Regions from separate parts of the Streptomyces sp. NPDC033174 genome, predicted to be linked through region 2. Evidence: predicted binding sites of a transcription regulator. Region 2 holds the regulator's gene; the other holds the start of a gene.

Region 1 (3,402 bases), on a different contig from region 2:
TACGGCCAGGCAGCGCGCCGACGTACGTACGCCGGTGGCCGCGGATCTCCGCCTCGTCCCGGACGCCGCCGAGCGCGACGCGGACGAACTCGCGGCCCATCGCGTGCGCGACGGACTCGCCCAGCGAGGTCTTGCCGACTCCGGGCGGGCCGACGAGCGCGAGCACGGCGCCGCCCCGGCGGCCGCCGACCACGCCGAGGCCCCGCTCGGCGCGCCGCTTGCGCACGGCCAGGTACTCGGTGATGCGTTCCTTCACGTCCTCCAGGCCCGCGTGCTCGGCGTCGAGGATCGCCTTGGCGCCCTGGATGTCGTACTCGTCCTCGGTGCGCTCGTTCCACGGCAGTTCGAGGACGGTGTCGAGCCAGGTGCGGATCCAGGAGCCCTCCGGGGACTGGTCGCTGGACCGCTCCAGCTTGTCGACCTCCTTGAGGGCGGCCTCCCGGACCTTCCCGGGAAGGTCGGCGGCCTCGACCCGGGCGCGGTAGTCGTCCGGCTCGTCCTCGGTGCCGCTCTCTCCGTTGAGTTCGCGCAGCTCCTTGCGGACGGCTTCCAGCTGACGCCGCAGCAGGAATTCGCGCTGCTGCTTGTCGACGCCCTCCTGGACGTCCTTGGCGATGGACTCGGCGACCTCCTGCTCGGCGAGGTGGCCGCGCAGCTGCTCGGTGGCGAGCCTGAGCCGGGCGACCGGGTCCTCGGTCTCCAGCAGTTCGACCTTCTGGCCGACCGTCAGGAACGGCGAGTAGCCGGCGTTGTCGGCGAGGGCCGAGACGTCGTCGATCTGCTGGACGCGGTCGACGACCTGCCAGGCTCCGCGCTTCTTCAGCCAGCTGGTGGCGAGCGCCTTGTACTCGGTGACCAGCTCGTTCACCGAGCCGGGGAGCGGGTCGGGGACCGTCTCCTCGACGGTGGCGCCCTCGACCCAGAGGGCCGCGCCCGGCCCTGTCGTGCCGGCACCGATCCTCACGCGGCCGCGGCCGCGGATCAGGGCACCGGGGTCGCCGTCGGAGAGCCGTCCCACCTGCTCCACGGTGCCGAGCACACCGGTACCGGCGTACGTCCCGTCGATCCGGGGCACCAGCAGCACCTTGGGCTTGCTGCCCGCCGCGGCAGCCTGCGCGGCCTCGACCGCGGCACGCACGTCGTTGTCGGACAGATCGAGCGGCACCACCATTCCGGGCAGCACGACCTCGTCGTCGAGCGGCAGCACAGGCAGAGTGAGCGTCGAGTACTCCGTGGACTCAGCAGCCATGATCTCCCCTTCAGCATTCAAGTTGAGCTATGCCGACTCAATGCTCGTGAGCGGAGGATTGTTCCCCGGCGACTGTTCGCTCTGAGCGATCACTTTCGGGGGGAGGGTCCGGACGGATGCGGCGGAGGGGTGGTCCTCTCCCGCCCGACCCGGCATGCTCGGGGCCATGACCATGCGGGGGTGCGGACGAGGTGCGTGGGGCGCGGGGCTGTTGCTGGCCGTCGCGCTCGGAGTGACCGGCTGCGGGACCTCGGGACCGCCGCCCCCGGACCGGCCCGCGCAGACCGGCGGCGGGGCGCCGTCACCACCCGCCGAGGGGCCTTCGGGCACTCCGGCGCCGCCGAAGGACACCCCCGACCCGGACGAGGTGCTCGTCCATGTGAACGTCAGCGGCGGTTTCGCGGGTGTCAGCAACGACCTGACCGTCCGTTACGACGGCCGCTACACCACCCGGTCGGGGACGAAGCCGGAGCGCACCGGCCGGATGTCCCCGGCCGACGTCGGGACGCTGCGCGAGGCCCTGGAGGACCCCGCCTACGCCAAGGTGCCCGCCCGGCCCACCGGGACGCCCGTCTTCGACGGCTTCCAGTATGTGATCGCGCATCAGCACCGGGTCGTCGTCACCGGGGACGGGGAGCGGCCGCCGGCTCTGGACCGGGTGTTCGCGGCGCTGCCCGACGACGCACGACTGACCAGCAAGTGACCCCCGCCAACAGCGCGAGTGGATGACCCCAGTTGCTGATCGGATCCTCGAACGCCAGCAGGTCGCGGACCAGTACGAGCGCGGTCCCGCCCAGGAGTGCTGTCCGCGCGGGCGCGCGGAGCAGGCCGGCGAGTGCGCCGACGCAGGCGAGCAGCCCGAAACTGATGCCGTAGTCGAGCCGGTGGAGCGACGACTCGGGCAGCCGCCCGGCGAGGACGGACAGTCCGACCGGCACCTCGGTGGCGAGGGTCGCCACGACGTGCCCGGCCAGGAAGACGCCCGCCGTGCGCACTCCGCCGACGCGGCGCTCCAGAGCGGTGAGGACGAGGACGAAGCCGAGGGCGTACGGAGAGGCGAGGCCGCCCGCGATCCACAGGGCGCTGGCGGCCAGGACGAGCAGCGGCGTGCGGGAGAGGTGGGCGGCGTCCGTACTGGACCCCCGGAGCAGCGCGGCGACCGTGTCCGGGTCGCCGAACCGCGTGTACAGGGAGGTCGCGACGAGGACGAGGGTGTAGCAGAAGGTGAAGGGGGTGCCCCGGGGTGTGGGCAGGAGAGCGCCGGCCCGGGGAACCGGGTAGCGGGCTCGGGACATGGCGGCGGTCCGCTGGGCCGGGACGGCGTTCAGCGGCGGGGCGCCTTCCTCGGGCGATGCGCTCGCACGCCCGTCGGACACTGTGCCGGACACCGTGGCCCCTTCGGCCGTTCCGGGCGGGGGAAGCCGGTGCACCGCGCCAGATCCCTCCGTCCGCTGCCTGTCGACACGTCCCCCGGCTCCACCCTGCCCCACACGCGGCGATCGCCACTCCCCGCGTCCCGTGACCTCCGTCACGCGGGGAGCGGCCCATGCGCTTGTCCCGACCCCTGCCGTACGGGGAGGATGGGCCGGCGGCGTCCGGGTACGCGAGACGTGTCCGGAACCGTCCGACACCTACCCGCACACGGCAGGAGGCTCCCCGCCATGTCCGCCCCCGTCACCCTCGACCGGCGCGAAGGACCGTACGGGGAGGTGGTACTGCGACGGGACGGGTCCCTCCTCCAGATCATCGCCAACGGCACGTTCCTGATGGACACGTCCGACGGCCGCTCGGAGCGTCTGCTCATCGACGCGGCCGCCCAGGCGCTCGGCGGCGCCCCGGGCCACTCCGTACTGATCGGCGGACTCGGCGTCGGGTTCTCCCTGGCACACGCGGCGTCCGACCCGGGCTGGTCGCGGATCGCGGTCGTCGAGCGCGAACAGGCGATCATCGACTGGCACCGTGAGGGGCCGCTCGCGGCGATCTCGGGGCAGGCCCTCGGCGATCCGCGCACCGTGATCCTTCACACGGACCTCGTGGAGTACCTCCACACCTCCCCGGACACCTACGACGCCCTCTGCCTGGACATCGACAACGGCCCGGACTGGACCGTCACCGAGGACAACGAGAACCTGTACTCCCCCGCGGGGCTGGCG
Region 2 (3,402 bases):
TCCTCCGTCGATCGCGCTGAACAAGCTGATACACCCCATCGAGCGGGAGATCCAGCAGCGGAGGCAGCTCGCGATCTCGCTGGCCGACACGTTCGAGCCATTCATGACCATCAACGCCCCGGACCCGTCGGCCACCCAGGCCATCAGCGTCCTGGAGGGGCTCAGCCTGATCAACGCCACGCTGGACCGCGTGATCAACGAGTGCACGATGGAGCTGCTCACCCTCCAGCCGGGCAGCGGGCGCACGCCCGAGGTGCTGAAGGAAGGGCTGCGCCGGGTGGAGCCGCTGCTCGACCGCGGTGTGCAGATGCGCACGCTGTACCAGCACACCGCCCGCCACCACTCGGCCACCATGGGATACGTCGAACGCATCGCGCCCTACGGCCTCGAGGTGCGCACCCTCGAGGAGATCATCGACCGGCTCATCATCGTGGACCGGAAGGTCGCCTTCATCCCGGCGCGAAGAGACCGGCGGGTCGCCCTGGAGCTGCGCCACGAGGGCCTCGTGCAGTATCTCGTCGGCGTCTTCGACCAGTTCTGGCTGCACGGTGTCCCCTGGGAGCACGAAGTCCCCTACACGCCGGCCGTGGACGGCATCAGCGGCGTGCAGCGCTCCATAGCCAAACTCCTCGTCGAGGGCCACGTCGACGAGGCCATCGCGCGCCGGCTGGGGATGAACGTCCGCACCTGCCGCGCCCACATCGCCAAGCTCGCGTCCGCCCTCGGCAGCGGCAGCCGCGCCCAACTCGGCTTTCTCATCGCACAGTCCGGAATGCTGGAACGGGATCACCAGGCATGCTCACTCACGTCGCCCTCGACATCGACGCCGGGACCCTCCACGTGACCGGCGAGGGCCTGCCCTCCGTCACGCTCGTACGGGCCCCCGGCGCCACACCGGACGTCCATGTCCCCATCGGCACCCGGGCGGCCGACCTGCTCACCCTGACCGTCGACGGGCGGCCCGCCCGCATCCTGCCCGCCAAGGGGCGGATCTCCCGGCGGTCCTACCGCGTCGACGCCGAGGTGGGTGGGGCGAACTACCGGCTGGTGCCCTGCTCGTACGTCACCAGCCGGCTGCTGAGGGACGGCCGGGCGCTTGGGGAACTGGACTCCACCGGCGACGGCACGGTCTCGGCGGACTGGCGGGACGACGCCAAGGTCCTCGGCCAGGACATCGCCGTGGGAACGGCGCTGGCCGCCGCCTTCGGGACGGGCGCGGCGCCGTGGTGGGAGTCGGCGCTCGACCTGGGCATCGAAATGATCACGTGAGCCGGGTGGCGGCGCGGACGGGGGCCGGACGACGGGCCGGGTGGCGGCGCGGACGGGGGCCGGACGACGGGCCGGGTGGCGGCGCGGGTGACAGGCCGGGTGACCCGGCGCCGGGCACGACGAAGGCCCCCTCCGTCGGAGGGGGCCTCGCCTCACGGGCCTACTCGGGTCGCTTCGGCCGCCAGACCACCAGAGCGCTCGCCTGCTGCACATCCTGATACGGCACCAGATCCCGCCGGTACGACGCGTGGACCTGCGCCTCGCGCTGCCGCAGCGTCGCCGCCGCGCCCTCCACGGCCGCCGACAGCTCGGCCACCCGGGACTGCAGCGCGGCGACCTGGTTCTCCAGCTCGATGATGCGCTTGATTCCCGCCAGGTTGATGCCCTCGTCCTGCGAGAGCGCCTGCACCTGCCGGAGCAACTCGATGTCACGGGCCGAGTAGCGCCGGCCACGCCCCGCCGTACGGTCCGGGGAGACCAGACCCAGGCGGTCGTACTGCCGGAGCGTCTGCGGGTGCAGGCCGGAGAGCTGGGCCGCCACCGAGATCACGTACACCGGCGTCTCGTCGGTCAGTTCATACGGATTGCGGCTGCGTCCCGGTCTGATGTCCATGACGTCAAGCTCCCTTCGCGGCCTGGAACAGCTCTGCCCTGGGGTCCTCACCCGCGGTCGCCTCGCGGTAGGTCTCAAGGGCCTCGCGCGCCTTGTCGTCGAGGTCCTTCGGCACGACGACCTCCACGGTCACCAGCAGGTCCCCGCGGGTGCCGTCCTTGCGGACCGCACCCTTCCCACGGGCGCGCATCGTACGGCCGTTGGGCGTGCCCGCGGGCAGTTTCAGCGTCACCGGGGGGCCACCGAGGGTCGGGACCTTGATCTCGCCGCCGAGCGCCGCCTCGTCGAAGGTGACGGGCACGGTGACGGTGAGGTTGTCGTCCTTGCGGCCGAACACCGGGTGCGCGTCGACGTGCACGACGACATAGAGGTCGCCGGCCGGACCACCGCGCTCGCCCGGCGCGCCCTTGCCGCGCAGCCGGATCCGCTGCCCGTTGGAGACACCCGCCGGGATCCGGACCTGCATGGTCCGGGAGGACTTGGCGCGCCCGCTGCCGTGGCAGACGTCGCAGGGGTCCTGGGCGATCAGCCCACGGCCCTTGCAGTCCACACACGGGTCGGTCAGCGAGAAGGAGCCGCTGCCGCCCCGGGAGACCTGCCCGGTGCCGACACAGGTCGGGCACACGCGCGGCGTGCCGTTCTTGTCACCGGTGCCCGAACAGGCCTTGCAGGGCTGCTGGCTGGACATCCGCAACGGGACCGTGGCCCCGTCGACCGCCTCGGTGAAGCTGAGTGTCACCTCGGACTCGATGTCCTGGCCGCGGCGCGGCTGGGTACGCGTACCCGGACCGGCGCCGCGGTTGAACAGACCGCCGAACACGTCCCCGAGTCCGCCGCCGAAGCCTCCGGCGCCGCCCTGCCCCGGGCCCTGGGCACCCCCGAAGAGGTCGCCCAGGTCGAAGTTGAACGAGCCGCCGGCGCCGCCGGGCCCGGCCCGGAACCCGCCGTTGCCGAACAGCGCGCGGGCCTCGTCGTACTCCTTGCGCTTCTTCGGGTCACCGAGGACGTCGTTCGCCTCGGAGATCTCCTTGAAGCGCGACTCGGCGCCGGCGTCACCCTTGTTGGCGTCCGGGTGGAACTCGCGGGCGAGCTTCCGGTACGCCTTCTTGATCTCTGCGTCCGTGGCGTCCTTGGGGACGCCGAGAACCTTGTAGTAGTCCTTCTCGACGAAGTCCTTCGTACTCATCGACGTCCCTCCTTCCACCGGGTCGCGTCAGCCCTCGTCCGGGCCACCGCTCTCCTCGTCGGACGACTTCTCTTCCTTCGCGGCCGGCGTCGCCCCGGGCTGGGGCTCGGCCACCGCCACCCGCGCGGGCCGGATGGTCCGCTCGCCGATCCGGTACCCCGGCTGCAGAATCGCCACGCAGGTCGTCTCGGTGACGTCCGGCGCGTAGCTGTGCATCAGGGCCTCGTGGATCGTCGGGTCGAAGGGCTCGCCCTCCTTGCCGAACTGCTGCAGGCCCATCTTCGCGGCGACCGTCTCCAGCGATTCGGCCACCGACTTGAAGCCGCCCACCAGC

What was found. Region 2 encodes HspR, which represses chaperone genes until heat shock. Its sites were predicted from a motif close to TTGAGNNNNNNNNNCTCAA; they were not measured.
Region 1: lon (endopeptidase La) is a predicted target of HspR. The motif match lies at 1,272-1,290, and genes of this name have one in related genera.

The regions. Positions count from the first base shown of each region.
Region 1 is NZ_JBVIPQ010000002.1:371,632-375,033, reverse strand. Features, by position in the region: gene lon (endopeptidase La) at 1-1,249, opposite strand, end outside; gene ACZ5VC_RS08000 (hypothetical protein) at 1,416-1,952, shown strand; gene ACZ5VC_RS07995 (rhomboid-like protein) at 1,870-2,637, opposite strand; gene ACZ5VC_RS07990 (spermidine synthase family protein) at 2,911-3,402, shown strand, end outside.
Region 2 is NZ_JBVIPQ010000004.1:468,137-471,538, reverse strand. Features, by position in the region: gene ACZ5VC_RS15800 (helix-turn-helix transcriptional regulator) at 1-844, shown strand, start outside; gene ACZ5VC_RS15795 (hypothetical protein) at 796-1,269, shown strand; gene ACZ5VC_RS15790 (heat shock protein transcriptional repressor HspR) at 1,430-1,882, opposite strand; gene dnaJ (molecular chaperone DnaJ) at 1,887-3,068, opposite strand; gene grpE (nucleotide exchange factor GrpE) at 3,096-3,402, opposite strand, start outside.